DNA from 3 places in the Duganella sp. P38 genome. Region 2 is predicted to be linked to each of the others. Evidence: predicted binding sites of a transcription regulator. Region 2 holds the regulator's gene; each other region holds the start of a gene.
The links. The regulator FliA, encoded in region 2, starts transcription of late flagellar genes. The targets are predictions, from matches to a motif close to CTAAAGTTTNNNNNNNNNNNGCCGNTA.
Positions count from the first base shown of each region.

Region 1: the regulator FliA is predicted to act here: its motif matches at 2,877-2,903, upstream of ACRQ5J_RS00510 (heme utilization protein).
Region 3: the regulator FliA is predicted to act here: its motif matches at 1,861-1,887, upstream of ACRQ5J_RS08355 (flagellar protein FliT).

Region 1 is NZ_CP193936.1:126,564-130,625, forward strand. It holds gene ACRQ5J_RS00510 (heme utilization protein) at 1-2,650, opposite strand, end outside; gene ACRQ5J_RS00515 (hypothetical protein) at 3,368-3,754, opposite strand; gene ACRQ5J_RS00520 (IS110 family transposase) at 3,917-4,062, opposite strand, start outside.
Region 2 is NZ_CP193936.1:4,965,679-4,969,740, forward strand. It holds gene flgM (flagellar biosynthesis anti-sigma factor FlgM) at 1-4, shown strand, start outside; gene ACRQ5J_RS23120 (flagella synthesis protein FlgN) at 12-488, shown strand; gene motD (flagellar motor protein MotD) at 613-1,383, opposite strand; gene ACRQ5J_RS23130 (flagellar motor protein) at 1,385-2,131, opposite strand; gene ACRQ5J_RS23135 (RNA polymerase sigma factor FliA) at 2,113-2,844, opposite strand; gene ACRQ5J_RS23140 (MinD/ParA family ATP-binding protein) at 2,860-3,663, opposite strand; gene flhF (flagellar biosynthesis protein FlhF) at 3,656-4,062, opposite strand, start outside.
Region 3 is NZ_CP193936.1:1,835,930-1,839,991, forward strand. It holds gene ACRQ5J_RS08345 (type IV pilus assembly protein FimV) at 1-106, shown strand, start outside; gene ACRQ5J_RS08350 (aminotransferase class I/II-fold pyridoxal phosphate-dependent enzyme) at 230-1,447, shown strand; gene ACRQ5J_RS08355 (flagellar protein FliT) at 1,538-1,816, opposite strand; gene ACRQ5J_RS08360 (HDOD domain-containing protein) at 1,972-2,799, opposite strand; gene ACRQ5J_RS08365 (hypothetical protein) at 2,894-3,187, opposite strand; gene ACRQ5J_RS08370 (class I SAM-dependent DNA methyltransferase) at 3,435-4,062, shown strand, end outside.

The DNA.
Region 1 (4,062 bases), 480 kb from region 2:
CGGCGATGCCGTTGGTCGAGATAGCGCCGATCTGCGCGGTGGTCAGCGAAGCGAACTGCTGCGAGGTCAGTGCGACAACCTGGTCGGTGGTCAGGCCGTTGGCGATGGCGGCGGTGCTCAGCACGGACAGCTGTGCGGTGGCCAGGCCGTTGACTTGTGCGGTCTTCAGCGCGCCCACTTGTGCGGCGGTCAGGGCCGAGAACGAAGCGGTCTTGATCGCGGCGATGTCGGCGGTTTCCAGCGCGCCAACAGCGTCGGTGGCCAGCGCTGCTACTTGCGCGCTGGTCAGCGCATTGGCTTCAGCGGTGGTCAGGGCGACGACCTGGTTGGTGGTCAGCGCCTTGATCTGGCCGGTCGACAGGCCGGCGATGGCGGCAGTCTTCAGCGCGGCAAAATCAGCGGTTTCCATCGCAGCAATCGCGTTGGTCGACAGCGCGGCCACTTGTTGCGTGGTCAGCGCGGCAGCCTGGTTGGTGGTCAGCGCGACAACCGAATCGGTGCCCAGGCCGGCGATGCCGGCGGTGGTCAGCGCAACGATCTGGTTGGTCGACAGCGTGGCGACCTGGCCGGTTTTCAGCGCGGCCAGCTGCGCCGATTTCAGCGCGGCGATGCCGGCGGTGGTGATGCCGCCGATGTCGGCCGTCTCGATGGCAGCGATGCTGGCGTTCGAGAAGGCGCTGATTTGCGCGGTGGTCAGGGCAGCGAGTTGTTGCGAGGTCAGCGCGACAACCTGGTCGGTGCTCAGGCCGTTGGCGATGGCCGAGGTGCTCAGCGACGCCAGTTGTGCGGTGGCCAGACCGTTGACTTGCGCGGTCTTCAGGGCGGCAACCTGGCTCGACGTCAGTGCGGCGAACGAAGCGGTCTTGATCGCGGCGATGTCAGCGGTTTCCAGCGCGGCCACCGAATTGGTGCTCAGCGCGGCAACCTGGGCGCTGGTCAGCGCGGTCGCTTCGGCGGTGGTCAGGGCGACCACCTGGTTGGTGGTCAGGGCCTTGATCTGATTGGTGGTCAGGCCGGCGATGGCGGCGGTCTTCAGCGCGGCAAAATCGGCGGTTTCCATCGCGGCAATCGCGTTGGTCGACAGCGCGGCAACTTGTTGCGTGGTCAGTGCGGCGGCCTGGTTGGTGGTCAGCGCAACGACAGCGTCGGTGCTCAGGACAGCGGCCGAAGCGGTGGTCAGGGCGACGACCTGGTTGGTGGTCAGCGAAGCGACCTGGCCGGTCGTCAGCGCGCCCAGCTGGGCCGATTTCAGCGCGGCGATGCCCGCCGTGGTGATGCCGCCGATGTCGGCGGTTTCAATGGCAGCGATGCTGGCGGTGGCGAAGGCGCCCAGTTGCGCGGTGGTCAGCGCGGCGAATTGTTGGGACGTCAGCGCCACCACCTGGTTGGTGGTCAGGCCGGTAGCGATGGCGGCGGTGCTCAGCGAAGCCAGTTGCGCGGTGGCCAGGCCGTTGACTTGCGCGGTCTTCAGCGCGCCCAGCTGGTTCGAGGTCAGTGCCGAGAACGAGGCGGTCTTGATGGCGGCGATGTCGGCGGTTTCCAGCGCGCCAACGGCGTCGGTGGTCAGCGCGGCCACTTGCGCGCTGGTCAGCGCGGTGGCTTCGGCGGTGGTCAGGGCGACGACCTGGTTGGTGGTCAGGGCCTTGACCTGATTGGTCGACAGGGCGGCGATGGCGGCGGTCTTCAGTGCGGCAAAGTCGGCGGTCTCCAGCGCGGCGATGGCGTTGGTCGACAGCGCGGCAACTTGCTGCGTGGTCAGCGCGGCAGCCTGGCTGGTGGTCAGCGCAACGACGCCGTCGGTGCTCAGGCCGGCCAGCGAGGCGGTGGCCAGCGCCACCACCTGGTTGGACGACAGCGTGGCGACCTGGCCGGTGGTCAGCGCGGCGACCTGACCCGATTTCAGCGCGGCGATGCCGGCAGTAGTAATGCCGCCGATGTCGGCGGTCTGGATGGCGGCCACGCTGGCGCTCGAAAGGGCGCCCACTTGCGCGGTGGTCAGCGCGGAGAATTGCTGCGAGCTCAGCGCGACAACCTGGTTGGTGGTCAAGCCGTTGGCGATATTCGCGGTGCTCAGCGCCACCAACTGGCTTGACGCCAGCGACTGCACTTGGTTGGTGGTCAGCGCGGAAACCTGGGTCGAGGTCAGGCCAGCCACGGAGGCGGTTTTCAGGGCGTTCAGGTCGGCGGTTTCCAGCGCGACGATCTGGTTCGTGCTCAGCGACGACAGTTGCGCGCTGGTCAGCGCGGCGGCACTGGCGGTGGTCAGGGCCACGACCTGGTTGGTGGTCAGCGCCTTGACCTGGCTGGTCGACAGGGCGGCGATGGCGGCGGTTTTCAGCGCGGCGAAATCAGCGGTTTCCAGTGCCACCAGGCCATCGGTGGTCAGCGCGGCGACTTGCTGGGTCGCCAGCGCGGCGGCCTGGTTAGTGCTCAGCGAAACGATCTGGTCGCTGCTCAGCACACGGATCTGGTTGGTGTTCAGGCCACCGATGGCATTGGTGCTCAGCGCGCCGATGTCACGGGTGCTCAAGCCTTTCAGGGAGGTGGTGGTGATGGCGCCGATCTGGAGCGAGCTGAACACAGCTGCTTGCTGCGTGGTGAACGCACCGATCTGGTCCGAGCTCAGCGACGCCATATCGGCCGTCGTCAACGCACCGATTTGTTGTGTAGTCAGACCAGCAATCTGGTCCGTAGTAAAGTTTGACGGAGGGACAGCCATTTGTATTTCTCCTGAAAGGCGCTGATATCGATTTTTTGTGCAAAAAGCGGCGGCGACACCTTGATACGTCGCTTCCGAATTCTCTATTAAGCGGCCTGACGGCCGTCCTGAAGTGCTGCTGCGTTACTGGTGTTGCCGAGTCGACGCATATCATTCTTAACGTCAACAAAGTTGCGGACTTTAGTAAACTGCGTTCAGCCTTATTTCTTTTTTACAACTAGTTAAAATTAACAGTTACACAGTATTGTGACGCAGCGTTTTTTGGGTGCGCATGAAACCTGTTTACGTAGAAGGCGACCAAAGCAAATCTTCCACTAAGCAAACATATTCCCGTGAGTGAAGTTTATCTGCGGCCTCGGTTGCGCGTGCTAAGTGACTGAATTAACTTGATATTCACTTAAGCCAAGCATGCCGCACAGCAATAAATATGGGGTCTACGGTCGCTCAGTATAGCTCAGCTAATTGCCCTTAAGAATTTATTTCGGCGCCTGTCTCATGCTTGCAACCATTTCCATAGTCAATATTTTCAGCACACTAAATCTGAAAATTCATTCAGGTTAGTAATAAGAAAATGTAAATTATCGTAGTAGAACGGCACGCTTCACTGTGCACCACGCGTATGACAAGGGAATGACGCAGGGCAACTAGTTATCTGGAAGCGAGGCGGCGGCGCCAGACCAGCAGCGCGATGGTGACGCCCAACAGCAACAGCGCCAGCACATTCAGCACCACCACTGCCTGCTTAAATTGCAACACCAAGCCAATGCTGACGCCAGCCTTGACGCTAAAGCCGGTGCCGGCGAAGGGGAAATAGCTGACCGACTGGACAGCGTAATACGGCAGTGCGGCCCACAGCCCGGCCGGGTGGCGGCGCAGCGACAGCACGGCGGCGACAAAGCCCAGCATCGCCGTGCCGAACGCCACGGTGGCGGTTTGCCCGTCGAGCGGCTCGCCGAGCAGGCCGAGGCTGACGGCCAGCGCCAGTCCGCTATTTAACAAAAGGACCCTGGCGGCCCATTTATCCACTGCCTGCATCATCGCTCGTCACCGCACGTTTAAATGGCGCCGGCGGCCGTCAGACGGCGCCCGGCGGCGCGGCCAGCGCGCGCCGCTGATTGTAACCGCAAGGCAAGTGACAAAGTAAGCGCCGGCATGTGCCCGCAAGTGCGGACATATCGCACGACTGGCAATCCGGGGTCAGATACCGTCTTGAATAGCAAGCCCTTTTGAAAGGTAATTGGCGTCAAAGGGCTTGCCGGTACGAATGACACCGTAGATGAGATGCACGAGCTTATGCATCACGGCGCCGATCACGGCTTTTTTCGCCATGCCATTATTCGCCA
Region 2 (4,062 bases):
ATAGGAAGATTATGACCACCGTCACTCCGCTGAACAGCCTGCGCGAAGAAGAGCACATCATGTCCACGCTGCTGGACTTGCTGCGCCAGGAACAGCAACTGCTGGTGACGGCGGAAATCGAAGGCCTGCCGGCGCTGACCAACCGCAAGACCGCGCTGGTCACGCAAATGACCTTGTTGTCGGCGCAACGCCACCGGGCGCTGGGCAAGGCGGGTTTTCCGGCCGAGGAAGCCGGCATGGATGCGTGGATCGCGGCCAGCGGCGAGGCGCGCGACGAATCGGCCAGCCTGTGGCAGGCGCTGCTGCAGCACACGCGCGAGGCCAAGGAGCTGAACCGCGTCAACGGCATGCTGATCAACAAGCAGATGGGGCATACGCAGGACGCGCTGCAATCGCTGCGTCCGCAAGGTTCGACCGCGAATAATTTCTACGGCCCTGGCGGCATCTCCACTTCCCTGCCGCGCAGCCGCGGCTTTCTGGCTGGCTGATCCGGTTTTTCCCGCGTCGCTTGCCGTCATTCACCGCCTAGCCCGCCGTCATTCCCGCGCAGGCGGGAATCCATGCTGCGTATGGGTTCCCGCCTGCGCGGGAACGACTGGATGAATGACGACATTACTGGCTGGTTGGCAATTCAGTACTCGGATCCGGAATGCCCGACAAAATCGTCACCGCCACGCGGCGGTTGCGCGCGCGGCCTTCGGCGGTGGCGTTGTCGGCCACCGGCTGATTGGCGCTGAAGCCCACCGCAGTCAGCCGCCCCGGCGCCACGCCGGCATCGATGAACAGCCGCACCACGCTGCTGGCGCGCACGGCCGACAATTCCCAGTTGGACGGAAAACGCGGATTGCCGATCGGCTGGTTGTCGGTATGCCCTTCCACCTGCACGTCGTGGCTGTCGGCCGCCAGCAGGCCGGCCACCGCGCGCAACGCCTCCACCGATTCCGGCATCAGCCGCGCATCGCCCGGATCGAACAGCACCGAAGCGTTGATCTCGACGCTGACGCCGCGCGAATTCTGCGTCACCCGCACCTTGCCCTCCTTGACCAGCGGCGCCATGGTCGACAACAAATCCTGCGCCAGCCTGGTCATCTGCTCCTTTTCCTTGCGCAGCAGCTCGGTGCGGCGCTTCAGGCCGGGATTGGGGATAGGCAGGTTCTGCACCTGGGTATTGACCGGCGTGGCCGAACCCTGGCCGCCGAAGGCGTCGCCGAGGGCGTCGGAAAACACCTTGTACTTGCCGATGTTGACCACCGAAATCGCATACATGACCACGAAGAACGCGAACAGCAGCGTGATGAAGTCGGCGTAGGAAATCAGCCAGCGCTCATGGTTCTCCGGCTCGTCGTCGAACTTCTTGCGCGCGCGGCGGTACTGGGGCTGCATGTCAATGCTCCCGCATCAGCGTGGCGATGCGTTCGTCGATGACGCGCGTGTGGTCGCCGGTGGCGATGTCGTAGAACACCTGCGCGGCGATCTCCTGCTGGTGCACGGCCTGGGTAACGATGGCCTTGAGCTTGTTGGCGACCGGGTAAAAGAACAGGTTGGCCAGGCCGACGCCGTAAATGGTCGAGACGAAGGCGATGGCGATGCCGGAGCCGAGCTTGCTCGGGTCGGTCAGGTTCTCCATCACGTGAATCAGGCCCAGCACCGCGCCGAGGATGCCGATGGTCGGCGAGTAGCCGGCCGCCGATTCCCAGATGCGCACCGCCTGGCGCTCGGCCGTTTCATAGGCGGTGATTTCGGTGTCGAGCAGCTGGCGCAGCTTTTCCGGCGCGATGCCGTCGACGATCAGGCGCAGGCCCTTGACGTTGAACTGGTCCTTCGAGGCCAGCATGTAGCGCTCCAGCGACAGCAGGCCGTCGCGCCGCGCCGCCAGGTTCCAGGCGTTGATCTCGCGCGCCAGCGCGGCGCGGCTGTCCTTGGGCGGCGCGAACACCAGCCGCAGCATGCGCACGCCGCGCACAAAGGTCTTGAAGCGGGTTTGCAGCAGCACCGCGCCAAAGGTGCCGACCACCACGATCGCGAACGCCGCCGGTTGCAGCAAGGAAGTGACCTTGCCGCCCTCCATGGTCTGGCCGATGACGATGCCGGCCAGCGCCAGCAGCACGCCGGCTACGCTGGCCCAGTCCAAGACCGCTCCCGGAGTGAGGCGCGCAGCCGCGCCACGGCCTGCGTATGCAACTGCGATACGCGCGATTCGGATACGCCCATCACGGCGCCAATTTCTTTCAAGTTGAGCTCCTCTTCGTAGTACAAGCCCATCAGCATCTTCTCGCGTTCCGGCAGCAGGTCGATGGCGTCGATCACCGCCTGGCGGAAGTCGCCGTCCAGCAGCGCACGCAGCGGGTCGGCGTCTTCGTCCGACGCGTAGCGATCCAGGAAACTGTCGTTGCCGTCGTCGTCGTGGAAGTCCTCGTAGTACACCAGCTGGTGGCCGCCGCCGTCGCCCAGCATTTCCTGGTAGTCGGCCAGCGACAGCTTGAGCGACTTGGCCACCTCCGATTCGCTCGGCGGACGGCCCAGGCGCTGCTGCAAGGTCGACATGGCGGCCTCGACCTTGCGCATATTCTGCCGCAGCGAGCGCGGCAGCCAATCGCTGCTGCGCAATTCATCGAGCATGGCGCCGCGGATGCGCAGCACCGCGTAGGTTTCAAATTGCGCGCCGTGCGTTTCCTCGTAACGGCTGATGGCGTCCAACAGGCCGATCATCCCGGCTTGCACCAGATCGTCGACTTCGACGCTGGGCGGCAGTTTCGCCTTCATGTGGTGGGCCAAGCGCTTGACCAACGGCATGTGCTCCGTCAGCAAAGTATCCTTGTCCGCTTTCCCTTTTACCGTATACATTCGAATATTTGTGTTCTAATCAAGCGCGCAGTTGGTTGTTTCCCCCAGCGCAAAGCGGCCCGCCAGCTGGCGGAACGCGACAGATGCCCCTGCCAGCGGAAACGCATCGACCACCGCGCGCCCGAGGCGCGCTGCGCGTTGCAGGTATTCATCCGCCGGCACCGATCCCATCGACACCAGATTGACGGCAAGGTAACGGCTTGCCGCCTGTGCCATATTATCATAGACCAACCTCGCTTCGTCTTCAGAGGCGCCGGTGACCAGGATGCCGAACGGCCGCCGGCCCAGTTCCTGGTTCAGGCGCTTAATCATACTGTACGCCGCCTTGATCGAGGTAGCGCTATTGGAGACTTGTACGACGATATCCGAGCTGGCCATGATCGGCACCGGGAAGGCCTCGCCGTCGAACTCGCCGTCGACCAGCACCATGCCGGTCTGCTTGGCCAGCACGTCGAACGCCTTGGCCAGGCGGCGGGTGTCGTCCGGGCCGGTGCGCGGCGTGCCGCGCGTCATCGACGCCACCGCGAAGCCCTGCGGCACCTGGTGGATCACCTGGTTCAGCGCGCACTCCTGGCGCGCCACGTTCAGCAGGCTGTGGCCGCCGTCGAGGCCGAGCCGGCTGGCGACGCCGTGCGCGCTGGCGCAGGCGTCGACCACCAGCACGTCGTTGCCGGCGCGCGCCAGCGAGGCGCCCAGGTTGACCAGCATGGCGCCTTTGTCGTCCTGCGGCGCGGCCGACAAAAAGGTGACGATGCGGGGCTGCGCCCCGGCCAGCATGCGGCGCAGTCCCTCCGCCTGGTCGAAATCGAAGTTAGCCAAGGTGCACCTCGCGCATGGCGTGGTCGTTGCTCATCAGCAGGGGCAGTTCCGCGTCGTGGTACTGGGTGTTGACGACCTCGCGTTTCAATTTGAACGCGCGGTCGATCAGGTAGGCCGGGTCGGCCAGGTGCAGGTCTTCCGGCACGCGCTGGCCGTTCGACACGTAGAACAGGTTGAGCTTGTGGCGGATCACCACGTCCAGCGCGTTGCCGATCGCGGCCGCCTCGTCCAGCTTGGTCATGATGCAGCCGGCCAGGCCGCTGCCCTGGTAGGCGCGCACCACTTCGCTCAGCGTCTCCTGGGTCGCGGTCGCGTTCAGGCACAGCAGGCGTTTGACGTTGGCGTCGGCGCCTTGCAGCATCGACACCTGCTCGGTGACCATCTGGTCGCGCTGGCTGA
Region 3 (4,062 bases), 2.2 Mb from region 2:
GCCCGACGCCGCACCGACCGCCGCCGAACCGGCTGGCGCGCCCGCCGCGCCGGCATCGGCGCCTGCCGCCGCTGCGACCGCCATGGCCGAGCCGGTGGCGCAGTAATGCGTTTTGCGCATGCGCTCATGCGATATGTGCATAAGCATATAGCTGTAAGCTCTGTCTGATGGCTCTCTTTCTGGGGTATAGTGTTTGGCGCTAATTTCCCACCATTGAAAGACTTCCCACATGAGCGCAGCAGCAGATTACCAAGCCCAATACCAAGCCTTCAAACAACTCGGCCTCAAGCTCGATATGTCGCGCGGCAAGCCGGCGCCAGCGCAGCTCGACCTGTCCAACGCCTTGGCCGACGCGCTGGCCAGCTACAAGGCCGCCGACGGCACCGACGCCCGCAACTACGGCGGCAGCGTCGGCCTGCCGGAAGCGCGTGCACTGTTTGCCGAGCTGCTCGCGGTGCCTGCCGCGCAGGTGGTGGTCGACAGCAGCGCCAGCCTGTCGCTGATGCACGATGTGATCGTCTACGCGCTGCTGAATGGCGTGCCGGGTCACGCGCCATGGGTGCAGAACCCGGTCACCTTCCTGTGCCCGGTGCCGGGCTATGACCGCCATTTCGCCATCTGCGAGGCGCGCGGCATCAAGATGATTAATGTGCCGATGAACGACGACGGCCCCGACATGGATGTGGTCGAGAAGCTGGTGGCCGAGGACGCCAGCATCAAGGGCATGTGGGTGGTGCCGAAGTACAGCAATCCGGGCGGCGTGGTGTTCTCCGACCAGGTGGTGCAGCGCCTGGCCGCGATGAAAACCGCCGCGCCGGACTTCCGCCTGCTGTGGGACGACGCTTACCGCTTCCACCATCTGGGCGAGCAGAAGCTCGCGGTGGCCAGCATCCTGGACGCTTGCGCCGAGGCTGGCAACCCGGACCGCGCGATTGTGTTTGCCTCGTCGTCGAAGATCAGCTGGGCCGGTTCGGGCGTGGCTGCGCTGGCGGCGTCGCCGGCCAATATCGCCTGGTGGACCAAGCATGCCGGCTTCCGCAGCATCGGCCCGGACAAGATCAACCAGTTGCGCCATGTGGCGTTCCTGAAGGACCTGCCGACGGTGGAGGCGTTGATGGAAAAACATCGCCAGCTGCTGAAGCCGAAGTTTGATGCAGTGCTGGAGCAGTTCCAGGCGCTGCTGGGGGATGTGCCGGGCGTGTCGTGGACTCGTCCGCAAGGCGGCTATTTCATCGATCTGGTGACGCCGGACGGTGCGGCCAAGCGCACTGTGGCGCTGGCCAAGGAGGCCGGCATTACGCTGACGCCGGCCGGCGCGGCTTTCCCGTATGGGCTTGATCCGAAGGATAGGCATATCCGCATCGCGCCGAGCTTCCCGTCGCTGGAGGAGATCAATCAGGCGGCCCAGGGGATTGCGCTGTCGCTGCGGGTGGCGTTGGCGGGATAAGCACGTGGTTCCCGCGCGGGCGGGAATTCGTGCCGGGCGTCCGGTGGGCGCTCTATGGATTCCCGCCTGCGCGGGAATGACGGAGGGGGATTACTGGCGGGTGAGGCCGGGGACGGCGTTCATCCACGGCTCGGTGATGTCGCGGATTTCGCGGTCGTTGGCGAGGATTTGTTTCAGCAGGTCGATCTTGCGCAGACGCTGGCCGCCGCTCAGGGCCGGCACGCCGGCGCCGGCGGCGCGCGCCTCGGTGGCGCATTGGCCTTCCAGCTTGCCCAGGCGGTCCAGGTCTCCGATGCGTGCAGCGGCGGCCATTTGATTGGTCAAACCGGCAATGTTTTCGTACATCGAGAGAACGTCGGAAGAGGTCATATACCCACCTGGCAAAAGTTAAGCGGAGTACCGCATGTCTTGATTAACGTCGCCTCGCGGGGGAACTTTAGGGTTTTTTTGAAAAAAATCTGAAAAAAATCGAAAAAAAATCCGCCTGCAGCTAAACAGGCGGATTTTGATGATGGAAGAATAACTTATTTGACCAACTCTTCCAGGCCGGCGCTCAGTTCGTCCGGCGGCGGCATGTCGTCGACCAGCGCGTTGTCTTCCAGGCCCAGCTCCTCGGCCAGGTCGACCGGGTAGCAGGCGGCGATTTCCTCGTCGTTCAGGCCGGCCTGGGCCACGCGGGCGCGCCATGCGGCCAGCGCCACCACGGCGGCCAGGCGGTTCAGTTCGCCATTATGGTGGGGGTCCGGGAAGGCCGAGATGGTTTCCGAGAAGGCGGCCGGGAATTTCCAGCGCTTGGCCAGCTCGGCGCCGACGTCGGCGAAGGTGAAGCCCAGCGATTGCTGTTCAGCGTCGAGGCGGCGCGGGTCCATCGGGCCGGCCACCTTGTCCAGCGCCATCGCGTGTTCCGGCGCGGCCGAGTGGATCACCAGCTGGCCGATGGCGTGCATCATGCCGATGGTGAAGGCGAGGTCGGTGTTTTCCTTGGTTTTCTTGGCGATCCATTTGGCCGCCACGGCGGTGTGCAGGCTGTATTTCCAGAACTGCTTGAGGTCGAGGCCGGGCACGGTCTTGAAGCCGCTCACCAGGCCGGAGCTGATGACCAGCGTGCGCACGGTAACGAAACCGAGCATCAGCACGGCGTCTTCGACGGTGCCGATGCTGCGCGAGACGTGGTAGTAGGCCGAATTGGCCAGGCGCAGCAGCTTGGCGCTCAGCACCGGATCCGTCGACAGTTTTTTTGCAATCTCTTCGGTCGAGACGCTGGCCTTGTCGAAGCTGCTGATCAGCTCTTCCACGACCTTGGGCGCGGTAGGCAACGCAGTCGGATTCTGGAACAGGGCATCAAGTTTCATATTTAATCTCCTTGGTGATAGTCGCGTTGCTATAGGCTAACTATATAGGGATTCTTCGATTACCAGAAGAGATTTGGGCCGCATTCGTCGCTTTTCAGTGATCGTCGTCGAGCAGGTCATGGGCGCGGCGCTGTTTCGGAAAACGCCGCTCGGTGATGGTAGTCGGTTGGTGGTCAACGTGCTGGATCAGCAGCATGGCGGCGTTCAAGGTGGTGTTCATGGCCTTGGCCGCCTTCGCGACCGCTTCGGCCGGCGACAGCGGCTGCTTGTCGAGGCGCCTGGCGATGTGCGCGCGCAGCTGCGCGGCGTTACTCCAGTGACGTTCGTCGGGCAGCAGCACCCACAGGTCACGCCAGGCATTGCGGCCGTCGCCGGTGATCTCGGTCACCGAACAGCTGCTTCCATTGGTAGCCGCGCAGCAGCGAGCGCACGGCAGCGCTTTGCGCCATCCACAGCTTGAGTGCGCAGGTCTCCGCTTCGGTCGGCGACAGCGTGCTGGCTGTTTTGTGCAGATGAGAAAGTAGCTCGGCATATACAGCCGGGGGTATAAAATCAATGCGTGCGGCATCCGTGCTCGTTTGGATGTCGCACTCAATCAGGCAATAGGAGCAGGGTAGGTATTCTCATGGCAATTTATGGATAAGATACAAGACATCACGCAGGCGACGCTGCGCCACTACGAGGCGACGGCTGAGCAGTTCTTCGCCGGCACCATCGATCACGATGTGAGCCAGAACATCGCCGCCTTGTTGCAGGCGATCCAGTCGACAGCGCCGTATCGGCTGCTGGACCTGGGCTGCGGGCCGGGCCGCGATTTGAAGGCGTTCAAAGCGCTCGGGCACGAGCCGGTCGGCGTCGACGGCTCGGCGCGTTTCGTCGAGATGGCGCGCGCCTACAGCGGCTGCGAGGTGTGGCAGCAGGATTTCGTCGGACTGGATTTGCCGGCGCGGCATTTCGACGGCATCTACGCCAATGCCTCGCTGTTCCACGTGCCGCGCGCGGCGCTGCCGCAAGTGCTGCGCGACCTGCATGCCGCGTTGAAGACCGGCGGCGTGCTGTTCAGCTCCAATCCGCGCGGCGACAACCGCGAAGGCTGGACCGGCGCGCGCTACGGCAGCTACCACGACTACCCCGCCTGGGAGCGTTACGTGACCGCAGCGGGATTCGAAGCAGTCGAGCATTACTACCGCCCAACAGGCCTGCCGCGCGAACAACAGCCATGGCTGGCCAGTGTTTGGCGTTGTGTACGTGAGCGCACGGAAG